2 regions of the Pseudoxanthomonas sp. 97-1-1 genome follow, and region 2 is predicted to be linked to the other one. Evidence: predicted binding sites of a transcription regulator. Region 2 holds the regulator's gene; the other holds the start of a gene.

What was found. The regulator HrcA, encoded in region 2, represses chaperone genes, less so after heat shock. The targets are predictions, from matches to a motif close to TTNGCACTCNNNNNNNNNGAGTGCNAA.
Region 1: a site for HrcA is predicted at 2,189-2,215, ahead of AC3DET_RS12840 (co-chaperone GroES). Genes of this name have one in related genera too.

What each region holds. Positions count from the first base shown of each region.
Region 1 is NZ_JBYMTJ010000003.1:217,122-223,045, reverse strand. Features, by position in the region: gene groL (chaperonin GroEL) at 106-1,746, opposite strand; gene AC3DET_RS12840 (co-chaperone GroES) at 1,848-2,141, opposite strand; gene cutA (divalent-cation tolerance protein CutA) at 2,346-2,681, shown strand; gene AC3DET_RS12830 (protein-disulfide reductase DsbD family protein) at 2,695-4,980, shown strand; gene AC3DET_RS12825 (TlpA family protein disulfide reductase) at 4,977-5,570, shown strand; gene aroQ (type II 3-dehydroquinate dehydratase) at 5,782-5,924, shown strand, end outside.
Region 2 is NZ_JBYMTJ010000001.1:76,273-82,196, reverse strand. Features, by position in the region: gene recN (DNA repair protein RecN) at 1-1,523, opposite strand, end outside; gene hrcA (heat-inducible transcriptional repressor HrcA) at 1,614-2,663, shown strand; gene grpE (nucleotide exchange factor GrpE) at 2,706-3,224, shown strand; gene dnaK (molecular chaperone DnaK) at 3,329-5,245, shown strand; gene dnaJ (molecular chaperone DnaJ) at 5,374-5,924, shown strand, end outside.

The DNA of each region.
Region 1 (5,924 bases), on a different contig from region 2:
GCCGGAACGCTTGTTGCGGTGTCGCGGTGCGCATATCGCGGAAAAACAAAAAGGCCCCGCATCGCTGCGGGGCCCTTCCTGGAACGGTGACGCGGGAAGCGGGACTTAGAAGTCCATGCCGCCCATGCCGCCCATGCCACCGCCGGCCGGCATCGCCGGCTCGTCCTTCTTCGGAGCCTCGGCCACCATCGCTTCGGTGGTGATCATCAGGCCTGCGATCGAAGCGGCGTTCTGCAGCGCGGAGCGCGTGACCTTGGTCGGGTCCAGGATGCCGAACTCGATCATGTCGCCGAACTCGCCGTTGGCGGCGTTGTAGCCGAAGTTGCCCGAACCGTCCTTGACGCGGTTGACGATCACCGACGGCTCTTCACCGGCGTTGGTGACGATCTCGCGCAGCGGGGCTTCCATCGCGCGCAGGGCGATCTGGATGCCGTGGTTCTGGTCTTCGTTGGCGCCCTTCAGGTTGCCGATGGTCTGCAGCGCGCGGATCAGCGCGACGCCGCCGCCCGGGACCACGCCTTCTTCCACCGCCGCACGCGTGGCGTGCAGGGCGTCTTCGACGCGGGCCTTCTTTTCCTTCATTTCGATCTCGGTCGAGGCACCGACCTTGATCACGGCCACGCCGCCGGCCAGCTTGGCCACGCGTTCCTGCAGCTTCTCGCGGTCGTAGTCCGACGAGGTCTCTTCGATCTGCGCCTTGATCTGCTTGATGCGCGACTGGATGCGCTCGGCATCGCCGGCGCCGTCGATGATGGTGGTGTTCTCCTTCGAGATCACGACCTTCTTCGCACGACCCAGGTCGTTGATGGTGGCCTTCTCCAGCTGCAGGCCGACTTCCTCGGAGATCACCGTGCCGTTAGTCAGCGTGGCGATGTCTTCCAGGATGGCCTTGCGGCGGTCACCGAAGCCCGGCGCCTTGACGGCGGCGACCTTCACGATGCCGCGGATGGTGTTGACCACCAGCGTGGCGAGGGCTTCGCCTTCCACTTCTTCGGCCACGATCAGCAGCGGCTTGCCGGCCTTGGCGACGCCTTCCAGCACCGGCAGCAGTTCGCGGACGTTGGAGACCTTCTTGTCGTGGATGAGGATGAAGGGGTCGTCGAATTCGACCTGCTGCGACTGCTGGTTGTTGATGAAGTACGGCGACAAGTAGCCGCGGTCGAACTGCATGCCCTCGACGACGTCGAGTTCGTTCTCCAGGCCGGAGCCTTCTTCAACCGTGATCACGCCTTCCTTGCCGACCTTCTTCATGGCCTCGGCGATGATGTCGCCGATGTTGCTGTCGGAGTTGGCCGAGATGGTGCCGACCTGGGCGATGGCCTTGTCGTCGGCGGTGGGCTTGGAGAGCTTCTTCAGCTCTTCGACGGCAGCCTTCACGGCCTGGTCGATGCCGCGCTTCAGGTCCATCGGGTTCATGCCGGCGGCGACGGCCTTGGAGCCTTCGCGGATGAACGCCTGCGCCAGCACGGTGGCGGTGGTGGTGCCGTCACCGGCATTGTCGGAGGTCTTGGAAGCGACTTCCTTGACCATCTGCGCGCCCATGTTCTCGAACTTGTCGGCCAGTTCGATTTCCTTGGCGACGGACACGCCATCCTTGGTGATGGTGGGGGCGCCGAAGCTCTTCTCGAGCACGACGTTGCGGCCCTTCGGGCCGAGGGTGGCCTTGACGGCATTGGCGAGGATGTTCACGCCGCGCACCATGCGCGTACGGGCGTCTTCACCGAAACGGATATCTTTGGCTGCCATGTGCAACTCCAGGAGTATTGAGTGTGGTTCGTGAGGCGGGCAGGCCCGCCATCAGGAGGAATGCGGTGACGTGGGCGGCGGCGCGGAGCCGCCACGCGCGATCAGCCGAGGATCGCGAGGACGTCGTCTTCCTTGATGATCTTGTACTCGACGCCTTCGTACTTGTAGGGCGAACCCGAGTACTGGCCGTAGATCACCTTGTCGCCGACCTTCACCTTCGGGGCGCGCACGCCGCCGGTGGCGTCGATGAACTTGCCTTCGCCGACGGCGACGACTTCACCCTTGGTGGGCTTTTCCTTGGCGGCGTCGGGGATGATGATGCCGCCGACGGAGGTTTCTTCGGCTTCGATCGGCTTGACCACCAGGCGGTCGTACAGCGGCTTGATATTGCTCATGTCAATCCTCTTAAGTGATTGATTGGACTGGGAAAGGGGCGGCGATTTTAGCACTCCCCACGGGAGACTGCCAACGCCAGGGGCACAAAAACCCGACAGGGCCGGGATGCGAGGGATATCGGGGTGCCCGGCGCGGTTTCAAGGGGTGGGTGTACATATCGGTCGCAGGGGCGCCCGGACCGGGTCTGCGATAATCGATACCCCATGCCCGTCTTCCTGATCCTGTCGACCTGTCCCGACGCCGACACCGCCCAGCGGTTGGCACGGGCGCTGGTGGACGAGCGCCTGGCCGCCTGCGTCAGCGTGCTGCCCGGCATGGTGTCGACCTACCGCTGGCAGGGCCAGGTGGAACAGGCCAGCGAGGTCCAGCTGCTGGCCAAGACTCCCGCCGACCGGCGCGACGCCCTGATGGCGCGGCTGGCCGAACTGCACCCGTATGAACTGCCGGAGATCCTGGCGGTCGAAGCCGCCACCGGCCTGCCCGCCTACCTGGCGTGGGTCGCCGCTGAAACCCGGGCCGATGGCGCCCCCTCGAGTTGAAGACCCAGACCCGATGACGCTGATCCGCATGCTGTTCGCCTTCCTGGCCGTATCCCTGCTCGCCGTGGTGGCACCCGCTGCATCGGCGGCGATCACCCAGGACGACCTGCTGCCGGTGGACGAGGCCTTCGTGCTGACGGCCACTGCACCGGCGCGGGACCGTATCGAGATCCGCTGGAAGATCACCGACGGCTACTACCTCTATCGTCACCGCACCAGCGTGGAGGCGGGCGCCGGCTTCGCGGCGCAGCCGTTGCAGCTGCCCAAGGGGAAGGCGTATCGCGACGAATTCTTCGGCGACGTCGAGACGTATCGTGGCGAACTGATCGCCGCCCTGCCCGGCCAGCCTGCGTCCGACGCCGACAGCGTTACCTTGAAGATCAAGTATCAGGGCTGCGCCGACGCCGGCATCTGCTACCCGCCGCAGACACGCACAGTGAAGGTCGCGCTGCCGGCCGCTGCGGGCGAGGCGTTCGTACCGCTCGGTGCGGGTGCGCTGACGGGTGGACTGCTGGGGCAGAGACCGCAGGCGGGCATGGATACCCTGCCGCTGCCGGCCGAACAAGCATTCGGCTTCGAAGCGATCGCCTTCAATGGCAACGAGCTGCTGTTGCGCTTCACGCCGGCACGCGGCTATTACGTCTACCGCGACCGTACCTCGATGGCGCTGGAAGGCGCCGCTGGCGTCTCGCTGCAGGCACCGCGCTGGCCGGCCGGCAAGGCCCACCGCGATGAGCACTTCGGCGATGTCACGGTCTACTTCGAGCAGGCCGAAGTGCCGGTGCCGCTGCGAAGGGAGCACCCCAAGGCCGTGCAGGCCACGCTGCGCGTGACCTTCCAGGGCTGCCAGACCGACGGCATCTGCTACCCGCCGATGACGCGACGGGTGACGCTGTCGATCCCGGCCGGCGCGGCCACGCCGGCCAGCACACCCGACGTGCCCGCACCCGCCGCCGTCGCACCGCTGCCAGCAACGGCGATACCGGGCGATGCGACCGCCAGCGCGCCGGCTACGCCCGCAACGACCGCAGCCGACGTGGAACGCACCCGTCCTCCCGAAGAGGTTCTGGCACGCAACCAGCGCGGCGCCACATCCCTGCTCGCGGCGCTGGCGCTGGCCCTGTTCGGCGGATTGATCCTCAACCTGATGCCCTGCGTACTGCCCATCCTGTCGCTGAAAGCGCTGTCACTGGCCGACAGCGGACGCAGCGGCGGACAGGCGCGCCGCAGCGCGCTCTGGTACACCGCCGGCGTGCTGGTGAGTTTCGTGGCGGTCGGTGCGCTGGCGATAGCCTTGCGCGCGGCTGGCCAGGCGCTGGGCTGGGGATTCCAGTTGCAGCAGCCGTGGGTGGTCGGGCTGCTGGCCTATGTGATGTTCGCCGTCGGCCTGAGCCTGTCGGGCGTGTTCGCCATCGGCCATCGGCTGGCGGGCGCCGGGCACGGCCTGGCGTCGCGCAGTGGCGCGGCAGGCGATTTCTTCACCGGCGTGCTGGCGGTGGTGGTCGCCAGCCCGTGCACCGCACCGTTCATGGGCGTCGCGCTGGCGTACGCCTTCACAGCGCCGACACCGCTGGCACTGCTGGTGTTCGCGGTGCTGGGACTGGGGCTGGCGCTGCCGTTCCTGCTGATCGGCTTCGTGCCCGCGCTGGCCAATCGCCTTCCAAAGCCCGGCGCCTGGATGGAAACACTGAAGCAGGTGCTGGCGTTCCCGATGTACCTCACCTCCGTGTGGTTGCTGTGGGTACTGGGAAATCAGCGCGGCATCGACGCGGTCGGCCTGGCGCTCACCGGCCTGGTGCTGCTGGCACTGGGGCTGTGGTGGTTCCAGCGTGTGCGCTTCGCCGCAGCGCCGTTGCAGCGTGTGTCGGCGCTCGTGCTCACTGTCGCCGCACTGGTGCCGCTGGCGATGGTGCACCGGCTGCCGGCGGAGGCTGCGGCGGCACCGACCGCCGACGGCCACGTGGCCTATTCGGCGGAACGTCTGGCAGCGTTGCGTGCCGAGCGCCGCATCGTGTTCGTCGACATGACCGCCGACTGGTGCGTCACCTGCAAGGCCAACGAAAAAGCCGTGCTGAATACCGGCGCATTCCGCGACCTGCTGGCAAGGCACGACGCAGTGATGATGACCGGCGACTGGACCAACGTGGACCCTGCGATCACCGCGTTCCTCGAGCAGCACGCGGCCGTCGGCGTACCGCTGTACGTGATGTATCCGCGCAACGGTGGCGAGGGCGAGGTGTTGCCCACCGTGCTGACCCACGACACGATGCGCCAGGCGTTCGAACGGGCGGCACGATGAAGGTCACCACGCCGCGCATCCTGGCCGTCGCCCTCGTCGCCGGTGGCCTGGGCCTGGTGGCCAGCTTGTGGTTCAACGGCAATCCGCTGTGGCGGACCGGACCCGGCGAGCGCGCCCTGCACGCCGCGGTGAATGCGACCGCCCCCAGGCCTCCGGAAGGCGTCACGCCTGCCGGCATCGGCGATCCCATGCCGGCGCTCGCGCTGCCGGGGCTGGATGGAAAGATCGTCGATCTCGCGGCCACCTATCGGGGCAAGCGCCTGCTGATCAACGTCTGGGCCAGCTGGTGCGGGCCCTGCATCGAGGAGATGCCCGAGTTGCAGCGCTTCGCCACGTCCCAGGGAACCGGGGGCGTCCAGGTGGTGGGTCTGGCGCTGGACACGCCTGAGGGCGTGCAGGACTTCCTGTCGCGCGTGCCGGTCGGCTATCCCATCGTGCTGGACACGCCCGGTCCGGCCGACGCCAGCGTCTGGCTGGGCAACGCCAAGGGCGTGCTGCCGTACACCGTGCTGGTGGGCGCAGACGGGAGGATCGAGCGGCAGAAGGTCGGGCCCTTCCAGCACGGCGAGATCAGCGGGTGGGTGGACTAGGCTCCCGCCGGGAAGTTCATCGAACCTGCTGCCATCGTGGCGTGACCACCGTTCGGCACGCGCGCCGTCGCGGTTTGCTCCCCCTTGCAAGTCCTTGATCCGAGATGGGTAGCCCCGAAATCAAACAATCGCTTAAAACAAGGCAAACTTCGGCGAACTGGACAGCATCGCCGGCTTCAAGCAGACTGCCGCCCTTCCGCTGGAGGCGTCGATGGCGAAGCTGCTGGTCCTGCATGGCCCCAACCTCAACCTGCTCGGCACCCGCGAGCCGGAGGTCTATGGCCACGCGACGCTGGCCGACATCGACCTGGCACTGACGGCACAGGCGCAGGCCGCCGGGCATGAACTCGCGAC
Region 2 (5,924 bases):
GCTTTGCTGACGCGGTAGTGCGCGTGGCCTTGCGCGGCCACCTGGGGCAGATGGGTGACGCACAGCACCTGTCGCTGGGCGCCGAGTGCGCGCAGTTTCTGGCCGACGATCTCGGCGACCGCGCCGCCGATGCCGGTATCCACTTCGTCGAAGATCATGGTGGGAACCGCATCCAGGCCAAGCGCGGCTACTTCGATCGCCAGCGAAATGCGCGCGAGTTCGCCGCCGGAGGCGACCTTGCGCAGCGGGCGGGGCGGCTGGCCGGCGTTGGCGGAGACCAGGAATTCGATACGTTCGGCGCCGGTCGGATCCGGGCGTTCGCCGTCCTGAGGCTCCAGTTCGATCCCGAAGCGGCCTCCGCCCATGCCCAGCTCGGCGATGAGTGCGGTAGTGGTGTCGCCCAGTGCTTTGGCGGCGCGCTGGCGCGTGCGGGTCAGTGCGGCGGCGGCATCGCGCCAGTGTCCCTTGGCCGCGTCGATCTCGCTGTTGAGCTGGAGCAGGCGCTCGCCCGCACCACGCAGTGATTCCAGCTCGGCCGCCAGCCGGTCGTGCTGCTCCTGCAGGCCTTCCAGCGGCACCCGGTGCTTGCGCGCGAGGTCGTGCACGCGGGCGAGCTTGCGCTCCAGCGCATCGAACTGCAGGGGTTCGCCGTCCAGGTCGTCCCGGACCTGGCCGAGCAGCGACAGGGCTTCCTCGACCTGGATCGCCGCGCCGTCCAGCAGCGCATCCACGTCGCGCAGGCGCGGCTCGTGTTCGGCCTGGCGGGCGAGGTCGGCGCGCACCTGCTGCAGATGGCGCGTCAACGAGGGGGCGTCGTCACCGGCCAGTTGACCCAGCGCCGCGTCACAGGCCTGGATCAGGCCGGTGGCGTGGGCCTGGCGGCGATGGCTGGCCACCAGGGCCTCCAGCGCGGTCGGCGACAGGTCTTCGCGCTGCAACTCGGCCAACTGGTGCTCCAGGTAATTGATCCGGTCCGAGACATCGCCCTGGCCGGACAACTGTTCGCGTTCGCGCAGGAGGGTGCTCCAGCGCAGCGCCGCGTCGCGCACGGCGCTGCGCTCGTCGCCGTTGCGGGCGAAGGCATCCAGCAGCGCCAACTGGCTCTGGCGGGCGAGCAGGGCCTGGTGTTCATGCTGGCCATGGATTTCCACCAGGCGTGCCGCGAGGTCGGAAAGCTGCGACAGCGTCACGCTGCGGCCATTGATCCAGGCGCGCGAGCCGCCGTCGGCACGGATCACCCGGCGCAACTGGCACTGTCCATCGTCGTCGAGCTCGTTGTCCGCGAGCCAGGTGTGCGCCGGAGAGCCCGCCGAAGCCAGGAACTCGGCGGAGAGCTCGGCGCGCTCCGCGCCATGCCGGACTACCCCGCTGTCGGCCCGCAGGCCCGACAGGAAGCCCAGCGCGTCCACCAGCAGCGATTTGCCGGCGCCGGTTTCTCCTGAAATGACGGTCATGCCATCGCCGAACTCCAGCTCGGCGGCGCGGACGACGGCGAAATCCTTGATGGCGAGGTGTCTGAGCATGCGGCGGATTGTAAGCGGTGCCGGCTCAGGTTCTGAGACGCGGGGAGCGCCCGGCTTGCAAAGCCGCAGGCGCGACGTTATCTAACGGGCATGAACTCACCGTCGCCCCCGCTGGATCCGCGCGCCCGCCAACTGCTGCGCACGCTGATCTCGCGCTATATCCGCGACGGTGAGCCGGTGGGGTCGCAGACGCTGGCCCGGCACGCCGGACTTGAAGTCAGTTCGGCGACGATCCGCAACATCCTCTCTGAACTTGAGGAGGTCGGGCTGCTCAGTTCGCCGCACACCTCCGCCGGGCGCATCCCCACGGCACAGGGCTACCGGGTGTTCGTGGACAGCCTGGTGCAGGTGAAATCGCTGGGAGAGGGCGAAGTGGCCCGGCTGCGTTCGGAGCTGCCGGCCGGCGCCGGGACCCAGGCGCTGCTCGGCAACGCCTCCGAGCTGCTGTCGGCGATGACCCACTTCGTCGGCGTGGTCAGCGTGCCGCGGCGCGAGCAGTTCGCGTTCCGCTACATCGACTTCGTGCCGCTGGATGGCCAGCGGGTGATGGCCATCCTGGTATTCGCCGACAACGACGTGCAGAACCGCGTCATCGAAACGCGCCGGGCCTACGACCGGTCCGAACTCGAGCGCATCGCCAACTACCTGAACACCCAGTTCGCCGGCCGGCCCCTGTCCGAGATCCGCGCGAACCTGCTGCATGACCTGCGCAGGGCGCAGACCGAGATGGAGGGGTTGCTGGCCGAATCCATCGAACTGGCGGAGCAGGCCCTCACGCCGCCCAACGACGACGTGGTGCTGGCAGGACAGACCCGCCTGATGGGCGTGCAGGAACTGTCCGATCTGGAACGGCTGCGCGACCTGTTCGAGGCATTCGCCCGCAAGCGCGAGATCCTGCAGTTGCTGGAGCGCACGATCCGAGCGCCGGGCGTACGCATCTTCATCGGCGAGGACACCGGCTTGGCGCCGCACGACGGCGTCTCGGTGGTGACCGCCCCCTACATGGCGGGCGGGCAGGTGCTGGGCGTGCTGGGCGTCATCGGGCCCACCCGGATGGCGTATGACCGGGTCATTCCGGTGGTGCAGGCGGCGGCGGATGTACTCGGTGCGGCCTTGAATCCGGAAACGCCGGCCCCATAGGTTGGGGCTTGGGCGGCCGGACTTGCCGCGATGGGACCCGAAATGAACCAACACGAACACGATTCCGACCTGGGCGGCGGCAACGAGCCGCAGGACGTCGAAGGCGCGCTGATCGCCGAACTGGAAATCCTCCGCAACGAAGTGGACCAGCTGCGCGCGGCGTCGCTGCTCGAGCGCGCCGACCTGGACAACCAGCGCAAGCGCGTGGCGCGCGATATCGAGCAGGCGCGCAAGTTCGCCAACGAACGCCTGCTGGGCGACCTGCTGCCGGTATTCGACAGCCTGGACGCCGGGCTGGCAGCGGCGGGCAATGAGCCCAGTCCGCTGCGCGACGGGCTCGAGCTGACGTACAAGCAGTTGCTGAAAGTGGCCGGCGACAATGGCCTGACCCTGCTCGACCCTGCCGGCGAAGCCTTCAATCCCGAGCATCACCAGGCCATCAGCCAGGCCGATGCCCCCGGCGCGGACCCCGGCAGCGTGGTGCAGGTGTTCCAGAAGGGCTACGTACTCAATGGCCGCCTGCTGCGCCCGGCCCTGGTCGTCGTGGCAAAACACGACTGAACGCCTTCGCGGGGCGCTTGAACGGCGTCATCGCACCCTTATATCGAGACCATCCACCCGGCCACCGGCCGGATCCAGACAGAATTTGCTAGGGAGCATTCACCATGGGCAAGATCATCGGCATCGACCTCGGCACGACCAACTCGTGCGTGGCGATCATGGACGGCGGCAAGGCCCGCGTCATCGAAAACTCGGAAGGCGACCGCACCACGCCCTCCATCGTCGCCTACACCAAGGACGGCGAAGTGCTGGTGGGCGCGTCGGCCAAGCGCCAGGCGGTCACCAACCCGAAGAACACCTTCTACGCGGTGAAGCGCCTGATCGGCCGCAAGTTCACCGACGCGGAAGTGAAGAAGGACCTGGACCTGGTCCCGTACGCCATCATTCCGCATGAAAACGGCGACGCCTGGGTGCAGACTTCCGACGGCAAGAAACTGTCGGCGCAGGAAATTTCCGCGCGCATCCTGGAGAAGATGAAGAAGACGGCCGAAGCCTTCCTGGGCGAGACCGTCACCGAAGCCGTCATCACCGTGCCGGCCTACTTCAACGACAGCCAGCGCCAGGCCACCAAGGACGCCGGCAAGATCGCCGGCCTGGACGTCAAGCGCATCATCAACGAGCCGACTGCGGCCGCGCTGGCCTACGGCCTGGACAAGGGTGACGGCGGCGCCGACCGCAAGATCGTCGTCTATGACCTGGGCGGCGGCACGTTCGACGTGTCCATCATCGAGATCGCCAACGTCGACGGCGAGAAGCAGTTCGAAGTGCTGGCCACCAACGGCGACACCTTCCTGGGTGGCGAAGACTTCGACAAGCGCGTCATCGACTACCTCGTCGAGGAGTTCCAGAAGGACCAGGGCATCGACCTGCGCAAGGATCCGCTGGCCCTGCAGCGCCTGAAGGACGCCGCCGAGCGCGCCAAGATCGAACTGTCCAGCTCGCAGCAGACCGAAGTGAACCTGCCGTACGTCACCGCCGACGCCTCGGGCCCGAAGCACCTCAATATCAAGCTGACCCGCGCCAAGCTGGAAGCGCTGGTGGAAGACCTGGTGAAGAAGACGATCGAGCCGTGCCGCATCGCGCTGAACGATGCCGGCCTGCGCGCCAGCGACATCGGCGAGGTCATCCTCGTCGGCGGCCAGACCCGCATGCCGAAGGTGCAGCAGGCGGTGGCCGAGTTCTTCGGCAAGGAGCCCCGCAAGGACGTCAACCCCGATGAGGCCGTGGCGCTGGGCGCCGCGATCCAGGGCGGCGTGCTGGCCGGCGACGTCAAGGACGTGCTGCTGCTCGACGTGACCCCGCTGTCGCTGGGCATCGAGACGCTGGGCGGCGTGTTCACCAAGATCATCGAGAAGAACACCACCATCCCGACCAAGGCCTCGCAGACCTTCTCCACCGCCGAGGACAACCAGTCCGCGGTGACGGTGCATGTGCTGCAGGGTGAGCGCGAGCAGGCCCGCTTCAACAAGTCGCTGGCCAAGTTCGACCTGTCCGGCATCGAGCCGGCACCGCGTGGCATGCCGCAGGTGGAGGTGTCGTTCGACATCGACGCCAACGGCATCCTGCACGTGTCGGCCAAGGACAAGAAGACCAACAAGGAACAGAAGGTCGAGATCAAGGCCGGCTCGGGTCTGTCCGAGGACGAGATCGCGCGCATGGTGGCCGATGCGGAGGCGCATCGCGAGGAAGACAAGAAGTTCCAGGAACTGGTGCAGACGCGCAACCAGGCCGACGGCCTGCTGCACGCCACCCGCAGCGCCATCACCGAACACGGCAGCAAGGTGCCGGGCGACGTGATCGGTCGCGTCGAAGCCGCGATCGCCGATCTCGACACGGCGATGAAGGGCGACGACAAGGCGCAGATCGAAGCCAAGTCCAAGGCGTTGGAGGAAGCCGCCCAGTCGCTGTATGCGGCCGCCGCGTCGGAGCAGCCGGGCACCGCCGATGCGGGCCAGGGCAACCCCGCGGACGACGTGGTCGATGCGGAATTCACCGAGGTGAAGGACGACAAGAAGCCGTGATGAGTGATTCGGGATTCGTGATTCGGAAAGGTGGAGCGCAAGCTCCACTTCTTCCGTCGCGGATCCTGGACATCGAACAGGCAGTTGCTTTTGCGAATCACCCATAACCCCTCACGAATCACGGCTCCATGAGCAAACGCGACTACTACGAAGTCCTGGGCGTGGCCCGCGACGCCAGTGACGAAGACCTGAAGAAGGCTTACCGCCGCTGCGCCATGAAGCACCACCCGGACCGCAATCCGGGCGATGCCGCCGCCGAGGCCGCGTTCAAGGAGTGCAAGGAGGCCTACGAGGTCTTGTCGGACGGCGCCAAGCGCCGCACCTACGACGCCCATGGGCATGCTGCGTTCGAGCACGGCATGGGCGGCGGCGGTGCCGGTGGCCCCGACATGGGCGATATTTTCGGCGACATCTTCGGCAACATCTTCGGCGGAGGCGGTGCCCGCGCGGCGCGGCGCGGCGCGGATGTCGGCTACGTGATGGAGCTGGACCTGGAGGAGGCCGTCGCCGGGGTCGAGAAGCGCATCGACATTCCCTCGCTGGTCGCCTGCGCGCCGTGCAAGGGCTCGGGTTCGGCCGATGGCAAGGTGGAGACCTGTGGCACCTGCGGTGGACGCGGCAACGTCCGCATGCAGCGCGGCATCTTCGCCATGCAGCAGGCGTGTCCAGCCTGTGGTGG